One region of the Halopseudomonas salegens genome, then DNA from elsewhere that is predicted to be linked to it. Evidence: predicted binding sites of a transcription regulator. Region 1 holds the regulator's gene; each other region holds the start of a gene.
The links. Region 1 encodes FliA, which starts transcription of late flagellar genes. Its sites were predicted from a motif close to CTAAAGTTTNNNNNNNNNNNGCCGNTAA; they were not measured.

Region 1 (3,662 bases):
GAACAGAACAACCTGAGCGAGGTGTTGGCGGATTTTGCCGACAAGCGTCTGGTGCTGGTGGATACTGCGGGTATGCATGGGGATGATCCGGAGCTGCGCAGCCAGCTGAATGAGCTGGCGCAACAGGGTCGCCGAGTGCAACCTCTGCTGGTACTGCCGGCCACCAGCCAGTATCGTGTGCTCAAGGCTGCCTGGCACAGCTATAAACGCTGCAACCTGGTTGGCTGTGTGCTGACCAAGGTCGATGAGGCAGCGACACTGGGTGAGGGACTCGGGCTGGCTATGGAGGTCGGTTTGCCGTTAGCCTATCTGGCAGATGGCCAGCGTATTCCGGATGACATCAGTAAGGCCGTTGGCCATAAGCTGGTCAGTCGTGCAGTCAGCCTGGCCAGTGAGGAAACACCGGCAGATGCCACCATGGCCGACGTTTTTGCCGGTATACTAAATAGCCAGCGTGCTGGTTGAAAACAATACAGATTAAGGTAAGCAGCGAGATGGCGAGCAATCATCCGGTTCAGGTTATCGCAGTCACTGGTGGCAAGGGCGGCATCGGCAAGACTAACGTGTCGGTCAACCTGAGTCTGGCGTTGGCTGATCTGGGGCGACGCGTCGTCTTGCTTGACGCTGACCTTGGTCTTGCCAACGTGGATGTACTGCTTGGCCTGAAACCCAAAGCCACTCTGGTGGACGTGCTTGACGGTACCTGTGAGCTGCGTGACGTGCTGATAGATGGTCCGGGCGGTATACGCATCGTGCCGGCGGCTTCTGGCGCTGCGCGGATGGTCAATCTGCAACCGCAGGAGCATGCCGGTCTGATCCAGGCCTTCAGTGATATCGGCCAGAATATTGACGTGCTGATTGTGGATACCGCTGCCGGGATCAGCGATTCGGTGGTCAGCTTTGTGCGCGCTGCCCAGGAAGTGCTGGTGGTCGTCTGTGACGAACCGACTTCGATTACCGATGCCTACGCCTTGATCAAGCTGCTCAACCGGGATCACGGCATGACCCGTTTCCGTGTTCTGGCAAATATGGTGCATACGCCGCAGGAAGGCCGTTCAGTTTTTGCTAAGCTGACCAAGGTAACGGATCGTTTTCTGGATGTCGCACTTCAGTATGTTGGCGCAGTTCCTTACGACGAGTCGGTACGCAAGGCGGTACAGAAGCAAAAGGCAGTTTACGAAGCCTTTCCGCGCAGCAAGGCCTCTATTGCCATTCGTGGCATAGCGCAAAAAGTGGATGGCTGGCCGCTGCCGGCTAACCCGCGCGGGCATCTCGAGTTTTTTGTCGAGCGCTTGGTGCAGCGGACAGGATCAGGCTTATGATGGCATCGGCTGGCGGGGTGAGCATGTATACGCGAGCGCAAAATAATAATTATCAGGATCAGTTGGTGGAGCAGTTTGCTCCGTTGGTCAAGCGTATCGCTTATCATTTGCTGGGCCGTTTGCCGGCCAGTGTTCAGGTCGATGATTTGCTCCAGGCCGGCATGATCGGTTTGCTTGAAGCGTCGCGCAAGTTCGACCATGGCAAGGGCGCCAGTTTTGAAACCTACGCCGGCATTCGCATTCGTGGCGCCATGCTGGATGAGGTGCGCAAGGGGGATTGGGCGCCACGTTCGGTGCACCGTAATTCGCGGATGGTCAGTGAAGCGATACGTGCGGTCGAGTCCCGATTGGGGCGTGACGCTAAAGATCATGAGGTTGCGGCCGAATTAGACGTAAGCGTTGACGATTATTACGCCATGCTCAACGATACTGCCGGCAGCCGCCTGTTCAGTTTTGATGATTTGCTGGCTGCGGGGATGCCGGCCGAGTCGGTTGGTGAAGAAGGTCCGTTTGATGGCTTGCGTGACGATCGCTTTCGCGCCGCCCTGGTCGAGGCTATCGATAGTCTGCCAGAGCGTGAACGGCTGCTGTTGTCGCTGTATTACGACGAAGAGCTCAACCTGAAAGAGATTGGCGCCGTGCTCGGGGTCAGCGAATCCCGGGTAAGTCAGCTCCACTCGCAATCGGCTGCTCGCTTGCGAGCGCGATTGTCGGGTTGGCAGGGAGACTGACCCGGTTCTGTTGGCGCCCAATGCGCAGGGATTATTTTCGTCGCTATCGGCAGCGCTGCTGCAGCAAGTCCGGTAGACTGACGGCTGGATTATTAACCGGCTTGTTTGGCCAATAACATTAGGTAGGCGGGGCACCGAGCCGCTGGATTCCTGGTTTGTACGGAGGTCGACTTGGACAAGAACATGAAAATTCTCATTGTTGATGATTTTTCGACAATGAGGCGGATTATCAAGAACCTGTTGCGCGACCTCGGGTTTACCAATACCGCTGAAGCCGATGACGGTACGTCTGCGCTGCCCATGCTGCAAAGCGGCAACTTCGACTTTCTGGTGACCGACTGGAACATGCCCGGCATGAGCGGTATCGACCTGTTGCGAGCAGTTCGCGCCGACGAGCGCCTCAAACACTTGCCCGTGTTGATGGTGACTGCCGAAGCCAAGCGTGACCAGATCATTGAAGCGGCTCAGGCTGGCGTCAATGGCTATGTGGTCAAACCCTTTACCGCCCAGGCTCTGAAAGAGAAGATCGAAAAGATTTTTGAGCGCGTACAGGCACAATAATCAAGCACCGGGGTACAGGTTATGGCGTTAAGTAAGGATCCCGGCCAGGCGACCGCTCAGGAGTTCGAAAACTCACTCAAGGACAACGCGCGCCAATTGGTCGAGTACCTGGAACAGGGCAAGTTCGGTGAAGCCATCATGGTGGTTCATGCCATCAACCAGGCGCGTGATCGCGGCCTCTACCATGAGGTTGGTCAGCTGACCCGCGCACTGCACAATGCCATCGTGAATTTTCAGCTGGATACCAGTCATGCTCTGGGAGAGCAGGAGCCAGACGGTGAAGTGTCCAAGATCAGCGATGCCTCTGACCGGCTCGATTATGTCGTCAAGCTGACTGAGGGCGCGGCCAATAAAACCATGGATCTGGTTGATGACACCCTTCCGGTGGCGACCGATCTCGGGCAGCAGGCCGCTGCCTTACGCAATGACTGGCAGCGCCTGCAGCGGCGCGAGATGGCCGCTGATGAGTTCCGGGACTTGTACCGGCGCATGGGTGAATTCCTCGAGCAAACCGAACAGTCGAGTAGTCAGATCAGCAGCAACCTCAACGATATCATGCTGGCGCAGGACTTCCAGGACCTGACCGGTCAGGTGATCAAGCGGGTAACGACCCTTGTTCACGATGTCGAAGAAAGCCTGGTCAGTCTGGTACGAATGGCCGGTCACGTCGACCGTATGGCCGGTATTCAGCACGATGAAAAACAACAAGAACAGAAAAAATCCTCCTCTGGGGGTGAAGGTCCGCAGATTCATGCCGATAAAAGAGAAGACGTTGTGTCAGGGCAGGATGAAGTTGATGATCTTCTGTCCAGTCTTGGATTCTAGGGGAGTAGGTGCATGAGTTTCGATGCGGACGAGGAAATCCTCCAGGACTTTCTGGTCGAGGCGGGTGAAATCCTCGAACAGTTGTCCGAGCAACTGGTTGAACTGGAAAATCGTCCGGACGATACGGATTTGCTCAATGCTATCTTTCGCGGCTTCCATACCGTAAAAGGTGGTGCTGGATTCCTGCAGCTCGATGCTCTGGTCGGTTGTTGCCATATTGCCG
Region 2 (3,662 bases), 750 kb from region 1:
TCGATGGCGCGGTGCGCTTTCAGCATGATGGTGCCGCCGGGCGTTTCGTAGCAACCGCGTGACTTCATGCCGACAAAACGGTTCTCGACGATATCCAGACGACCGATACCGTTCTCGCCACCTATACGGTTAAGTTCTGCCAATACCTGAGCCGGGCTCAGATCCTTGCCGTCGATAGCGACAATGTCACCCTGGCGGTAGGTCAGCTCAAGGTATGTCGGGGTGTCTGGCGCAGTTTCCGGCGACCTGGTCCAACGCCACATGTCTTCTTCATGTTCGGTCCAGGTATCTTCCAGCACGCCGCCTTCATAGGAAATGTGCAGCAGGTTGGCATCCATGGAATACGGTGATTTCTTCTTGCCGTGACGCTCAATCGGAATATTGTGCTTCTCGGCATAGTCCATCAGCTTCTCGCGCGACAACAAGTCCCATTCGCGCCACGGAGCGATCACCTTGACGCCCGGCTTGAGCGCATAGGCACCCAGCTCGAAGCGCACCTGATCGTTACCCTTGCCGGTAGCACCATGGGAAATGGCATCGGCACCGGTTTCATTGGCAATTTCAATCAGACGCTTGGCAATCAGCGGCCGGGCAATCGACGTGCCCAACAGATACTCGCCTTCGTAGACGGTATTGGCACGGAACATCGGGAACACGAAATCACGGACGAACTCTTCGCGCAGGTCTTCGATGTAAATCTCCTTTACTCCCAGGGCTTCAGCCTTGGTACGCGCCGGCTCCAGCTCCTCGCCCTGGCCCAGATCAGCAGTGAAAGTCACCACTTCACAACCGTAGGTATCTTCCAGCCACTTGAGAATGACCGAGGTATCCAGACCGCCCGAGTAGGCGAGGACGACTTTCTTTACATCTGACATTGCGCGCTCCCTTGATGAATCGTTGTCCTGGCCAGCCGGAGGCCAGTGATCAAAGGCGCTATTCTAGCGCCGAAAGGGCAAGATTCACAGGGCAACTACTTTTCCAGTTTGAGGCTGACCCGGCGATTGGCCGCCCGCCCGACAGCGCTCTGATTGCTGGCTACCGGGTAGCGCTCCCCATGAAAGCGCAGATTGAACAGGTCTTCGTTGACGCCGCGTTCAGTCAGGTAATCGCGCACGATCAAGACCCGCTGACGTGACAATTCACGGTTATCCAGGCGGTTGCCGACATTGTCCGAATGGCCATCCAGTTGAATGCCACTGATGTCTTCATCGGCCAACAGATAGACCAACACGGTATCCAGCACCTCGCGCGCGTCGCCGGACAGAGCCGTACCACCAGCGGCAAAGCTGATGGTGGTATTGGATGCCTGTTCGAAGTTCATCGGCAGCAGACCGGTAATGCAATCCTGAAACTCCGTCCAGGCAGCAGCGTAACCCACATTGGACACAACGACTTGCAAAGGCTGGGTGGCATTGGCCCAACTATCACCCAGGATGGTCGGCTGCATGCCTTGCGCCAGCCCGGCAAGCATCTGTCCGGCCTGTTGTTGCGGAACCCGCACTACCGGCTGGTTATCAGCAACCTGGGCATGTCCCAGGGCCTGACTGCGCGCATCAGGTCGCCACTGCGGCGGTTGATTGTAGACGTGCACGCGCCCCGGACGCAGAAGGTTGCTCCAGGCGTTCAATTCAAATACGGGGCGCTCGCCGGCACGTCGAACAAACACGGCTTCGCCATAGCCACTGACAGTTTGTGCCAGACGGCAGGCAAACTGATCACCGTCCACCGACCATTGCACATCTTCCATGCGGGTCTGGAATGTCAGCGCCTGGACCGGTAACGCCAGACTGCATATCAGCAGGGAAAACCATCGATTCACCGGTATACTCCATGGGTCAACGGGGCCGGTAACGTTAGCAATACCGGCTTACAGCAGTTCATCGGCCCATCCGAAGAAATCTTTAGCCCGAGCTGTCCGACGGCTGCTCCGGCATGTCAAATACAAGCCTTTTCCGGTAGCATGGGCGCCAGTTCAATCGCTCGGACCTGCCCATGACTGACCGCATCACCCTGACTCGCCCGGATGACTGGCATATTCACCTGCGCGATGGCGACCTGTTGCCGCATACCGTGCGCGATGCTGCCCGGGTATTTTCCCGCGCCATTATCATGCCGAACCTGGTGCCACCGGTTCGCGATGGTGTCGAAGCGGACGCCTACAAGGCGCGTATTCTGGCCGCACGCCCCCAGGGGTCAGGCTTTGACCCACTGATGGTGCTGTATCTTACCGACCAGACCACCCCCGAGATCATTCGACAGGCCAAATTGCAGGGCCAGGCAGTAGCAGCCAAGCTCTACCCTGCCGGGGCGACCACCAATTCGCAGTCCGGGGTTACCTCGCTGGACAATATCCAGCCGGCGCTGGAAGCCATGGCCGACGTGGGTATGCCGCTGCTGGTGCACGGCGAAGTCACACACAGTGATGTGGACATTTTCGACCGGGAAAAAGCCTTTATCGACCGTCATCTGGTGCAGGTAGTCGAGCGCCATCGGACCCTGCGCGTGGTGTTCGAGCATATTACAACCGCCGACGCCGTGGATTTCGTGCGTCAGGCTCCGGAACGGGTGGCAGCAACCATCACGGCCCACCACCTGCTGTTCAACCGCAACCATATGCTGGTTGGTGGCATCCGCCCGCATTACTATTGCCTGCCGATTCTCAAGCGCCAGCGCCACCAACAGGCACTCTGTGATGCGGTTGTATCCGGCTCGAACAAGTTCTTCCTCGGTACCGATTCGGCACCCCATGCCCGTCACGCCAAGGAAGCCGCCTGCGGCTGTGCCGGCTGCTACAGTGCGCACGCAGCGATCGAGTTGTATGCCGAGGTCTTTGACCAGCTTGGCGCACTGGACAAGCTGGAAGGCTTTGCCAGCTTCCATGGCCCGGACTTCTACCAGCTACCGCGCAACCGCGATCAGATCACCCTGGTCCGCGATGCCTGGATGGTGCCGGGCAGCCTGCCTTTGGGCGAACAAAACGTGGTGCCCTTGCGCGCCGGTGAATCCATCCATTGGCGTGTGCTGACAGCCTGAACCCCGTTTGAGGAATATCTGTGACTGCGTTTGACTTTGAAGCTGAACCACCCGCCCACGAGCCTGGCAAACCCAAGCCGCCGATGGCCTATCGCTTTCGTGGTTTTTTGCCGGTGGTGGTGGACGTGGAAACCGGCGGCTTCAATGCAGCGACCGACGCCCTGCTGGAAATTGCCGCCACGCCCATACTGATGGATGACGAGGGCATGGTCTACCCGGACGACACCAGCTTCTTCCGTGTGGAACCCTTTGCCGGCGCGAACATCGAAGCCGCTGCACTGGAGTTTACCGGGATCAAGCTGGACCACCCGCTACGCATGGCCGTCAGCGAACAGGAAGCACTCGGCGAGATCTTCAAGCAGGTACGCAAGGCGGTCAAATCCGCCGGATGCAAGCGTGCCGTGCTGGTTGGTCACAATGCCTTTTTCGATCTGGGTTTTCTCAATGCGGCGGTCGAACGCTGCGAGATCAAGCGCAATCCCTTCCATCCGTTTTCCTGCTTTGATACCGCTACCCTGGGTGGCCTGGCCTATGGGCAGACCGTGCTGGCCAAGGCCTGTGCTGCTGCGGGTATCGACTTTGACGGTCACGAAGCCCATTCGGCTCGCTATGACACGGAGAAGACCGCC
Region 3 (3,662 bases), 310 kb from region 1:
GCTTCTTTGAGGCCGGCACGGGGCTGGGCCTGAATCCGCCGCACCAGCTCGCCCAAACTGCTGATCTTTTCAGCCTCGAGCAGGCGATTCAGCCGGCTGGCAACCAGGTACTGTTTGTTGTCTCCCAGCACGATGCCGCAGGTCTTTTCCAGAAACTCGCGAAAAACCTGAAAATCCTGATTTGCTGAACTCACGCAGCCTTCCTGTTATGCCTGTCGCTTGAAATCACGGGTAGCGGCCTATTCTGCCACATCACCACGTAAAGCATGCAATCGATCAATGACCCGGTTGGCCAGCTCATCAGGCCTGAATTTGGCCAGAAAGTCATTTGCACCAACCTTTTTTACCATTGCCTGGTTGAACACCCCGGACAGAGAGGTATGCAGCATGATGTGCAGCCCACTCAAGCGAGGATCGTTGCGTACTTCGGCGGTCAGGGTATAGCCGTCCATTTCCGGCATTTCAATGTCGGAAACCATCAGCAACAACTCCTTGGTTACATCTTCGCCCCGTTCAGCCATATCCTTGAGGTAGTTCAGCGCCTGCTTGCCGTCGTTCAAGGCAATCACCTCGACACCGACCTCCTCCAGGCAGCGGGTGACCTGCTTGCGTGCAATCAGGGAGTCATCCACCACCAATACACGCCGGGAAACGGCCTCGGCCTGGGTTTGCTCATCGATGATCCCTGCAGTAATACCCTCTTCCATCGGTACGACTTCAGCGAGGATTTTTTCCACATCAATGATTTCGACCATCTGATCATCCACGCGGGTCACAGCAGTCAGGTAATGCTCACGACCAGTACCCCGGGGCGGCGGATGAATCTCCGACCAGTTCATATTCACGATGCGCTCTACCGAACGCACCAGAAAACCCTGAACCCGGTAGTTGTACTCGGTGATAATCACGAAAGCCGTGCTGATATCCTCCAGCCCCGGGCCACCCGTGGCACGATTGAGGTCGATAATCGGCAGGGTGCCGCCGCGAATGTGGGCAACACCGCGCACAACGGGGTTTAGCCTGGGAAGAATGGTCAGCTTGGGGCACTGCAAAACTTCCTTGACCTTGAACACATTGATTCCGTAGAGCTGCTTTCCAGCCAGACGGAACAACAATAATTCAAGGCGATTCTGACCAACCAGCTGGGTACGCTGGTTGACTGAATCCATCACGCCAGCCATAAGCCACTCCTTATTGCCATCCGGGTCAGGCACGCTAATTGCTTGATACACTGGCAACGACGTTTCATTGACATGCACAACCCCTTAGTCATCAAGGTTTATTGTATGCGTTTTCTCAACATCTGCGCGGCTTTGGCGATATTTTTTTCCGCCAATGCAACAGCCAACCCGCTGATAGAACAGCTTATCGGCGCGACTACGGCTTTTCTTGAGAAAGAAATCGAGCAGCATCTCGATCAAAGTAGCCGTGATGCCCGGCACAGCATCAGCGTCAATCGTCTGGATTCGCGATTGCGCCTGACCCCATGTCCCGAAAACAGCCTCAGGGCAACACTGGAAAGCCCTGCAGTTCCTGTTGGTCGGGTAACGGTGCGTCTTGCCTGCGAAAGCGAGCACGTACGTTGGCGCCTGTTTGTCCCGGCCGAGGTCAATCTTTATCAGCCGGTAGTCGTAGTGACCCGTGCACTGGGCCGACACGACGCCATCAATGCTGAAGATCTGACCTTGCTCGAGCGGGATGTCGGTCAACTCAATGGCGGCTACCTCACCGAACTGGACCAGGCCATTGGCATGCGCACCCGACGTTCAATGCGTGAAGACACTGTACTGAACCCAAACCATCTGGAGCTGGACGAGATCGTCAAGCGAGGTGACCGGGTAATCATCAGCGCAGCCAATAGCCAGATATCGGTACGTATGCCTGGTGAAGCCCTGGAGGGCGGCGTGATCGACAGTCAGATTCGGGTACGCAACAGTCGCTCGGGACGAACCGTGACGGCCAGGATTACCGCCCCGGGCCAGGTCGAAGTAGCACTGTGAAGGCCCCACTGCATTGCGTTATACTAGCCTCGTTGTCATCTGGATTCACAGCCCTGCAGGGCCAACTGACAACAAGGCAAAAAAACTTTGCATCCAGGGCTAAAGTTTTTGCCGCACTGGCCGTTATAGATGTCAGTAAAGTATTTAATTCTTGAGGACGGATAGAATGGTCATTGACTTCAACGCGCCCAATAGCGCCAACAACAGCGGCCGCAGCAGCCAGGCTGGTGCGGCGAACGGCAAGCGCGACGCCGGCATGGATAACGCCAGCACTGACAGCCGCAGCCCGCAAACGGCCAGCCCCGCTGCCGATACTGCGGTCAACCTGAGCTCTCAGGCTCAGCAGCTTCAGGTAATTGAAGATCGACTGAAGCAAATGCCGGAAGTTGACAGTCAGCGCGTGGCTGAATTGCGTGATGCGATTGCCAATGGCAGCTACCAGATTGACAGTGGTCGTATTGCTGACAAATTGCTCGCCAGCGAGGGCTGAACCGGAGCCAGCGCCACACGGGATTGATCACGGAGAACCGACATGCAGCAATTGGCAGCATTACTTGAAACAGCCAACCATGACTGCATTGCTTTTCTCGAGCTGCTGGACGCAGAGCAACAGGCGCTGATTGAAAGCAATATGCCCGCCCTTGAGCAATTGCTTGAGCACAAGGCTCCCCTGATCAAGCGCCTCAACCAGCACGACGTGCAGATCAATGAGTGGCTGACTGCGCAACAGATCGCAACAGGCGACCTCAGCGCGTATCTGGCCACTCATGCAGATTCCGAGCTGCAGCAGTCGTATCAGGACTTCCTCGGCAATCTCACGCAATGCCAGCAGGCCAGCAACCGCAATGCCCAGTTGGTGGCGCACAACCAGCACAGCACGCGCCACCTGCTCGATCTGCTGCGCAATCAGGGTGAAAGCACGCAAAATGTTTATGATCGTCAGGGCCTGACCCGTGGTCCAGGCGGCCACCGCACCATCAGCAAGGCCTGATGATTCCGTAGTCAAAAAGCCAGCATAGTGTGTATAGTTACGCCACTGCCGAACAACAACCGGGATTACTCAGTGACGAGTCTTTTTGCGCAATCAACCGGCCCGCAGCCGCCACGCAACATTCGTTCATCCATTGAAATCTGCGCTTTGCTGAAAACCCTGCAGCACTCCCGTACCCCCCTGACCGTCCACTTTGCTGACCGCAATGCCACCTTCCAGAGCTTCATTGTTGATATGGACAGCAAACGCCATCTGGTATGGATCGACGAAATGATTCCCCAGGCCGGTGATCGCTACATGGGTCAGGGCGAACCTTGTCGGCTGGAAGCCTGGCAAGAAGGCGCCCATTTACGCTGGGAGGGCGCCGATGCCGTCCGCGAAATGCTGGATGATGCGCCCGCATTCCGCATGGATATTCCCGATTTGCTGGTATACCACCAGAAGCGCGGCGCTTTTCGCGCCCCCATCCGCAGGAGCCTTGAAGTAGGCATCGGGTTGAGACACAGCAAATTGAATACTGCCCCACGTGGGTATCTGATGGATATCTCCGCGACCGGCTGCAAGGCCCGCGTGGAAGGAAATCAGGTCAACAGCCTGCCCACCGGCGAGATATTCGATCTCAGCCATATCACCTTGCCTGACAATGGACGCACCTCGGTAGCCGTGGAAGT

Region 2: BLU07_RS05920 (flagellar protein MotY) is a predicted target of FliA. The motif match lies at 1,878-1,905, and genes of this name have one in related genera.
Region 3: flgM (flagellar biosynthesis anti-sigma factor FlgM) is a predicted target of FliA. The motif match lies at 2,100-2,127, and genes of this name have one in related genera.

What each region holds. Positions count from the first base shown of each region.
Region 1 is NZ_LT629787.1:2,084,637-2,088,298, reverse strand. It holds gene flhF (flagellar biosynthesis protein FlhF) at 1-465, shown strand, start outside; gene fleN (flagellar synthesis regulator FleN) at 495-1,322, shown strand; gene BLU07_RS09400 (RNA polymerase sigma factor FliA) at 1,322-2,053, shown strand; gene BLU07_RS09395 (chemotaxis response regulator CheY) at 2,237-2,614, shown strand; gene BLU07_RS09390 (protein phosphatase CheZ) at 2,636-3,439, shown strand; gene BLU07_RS09385 (chemotaxis protein CheA) at 3,452-3,662, shown strand, end outside.
Region 2 is NZ_LT629787.1:1,330,274-1,333,935, reverse strand. It holds gene BLU07_RS05925 (argininosuccinate synthase) at 1-875, opposite strand, end outside; gene BLU07_RS05920 (flagellar protein MotY) at 971-1,819, opposite strand; gene pyrC (dihydroorotase) at 1,993-3,033, shown strand; gene rnt (ribonuclease T) at 3,117-3,662, shown strand, end outside.
Region 3 is NZ_LT629787.1:2,394,600-2,398,261, forward strand. It holds gene BLU07_RS10940 (CheR family methyltransferase) at 1-194, opposite strand, end outside; gene BLU07_RS10945 (chemotaxis protein CheV) at 240-1,181, opposite strand; gene flgA (flagellar basal body P-ring formation chaperone FlgA) at 1,287-2,000, shown strand; gene flgM (flagellar biosynthesis anti-sigma factor FlgM) at 2,167-2,490, shown strand; gene BLU07_RS10960 (flagella synthesis protein FlgN) at 2,533-2,991, shown strand; gene BLU07_RS10965 (flagellar brake protein) at 3,064-3,662, shown strand, end outside.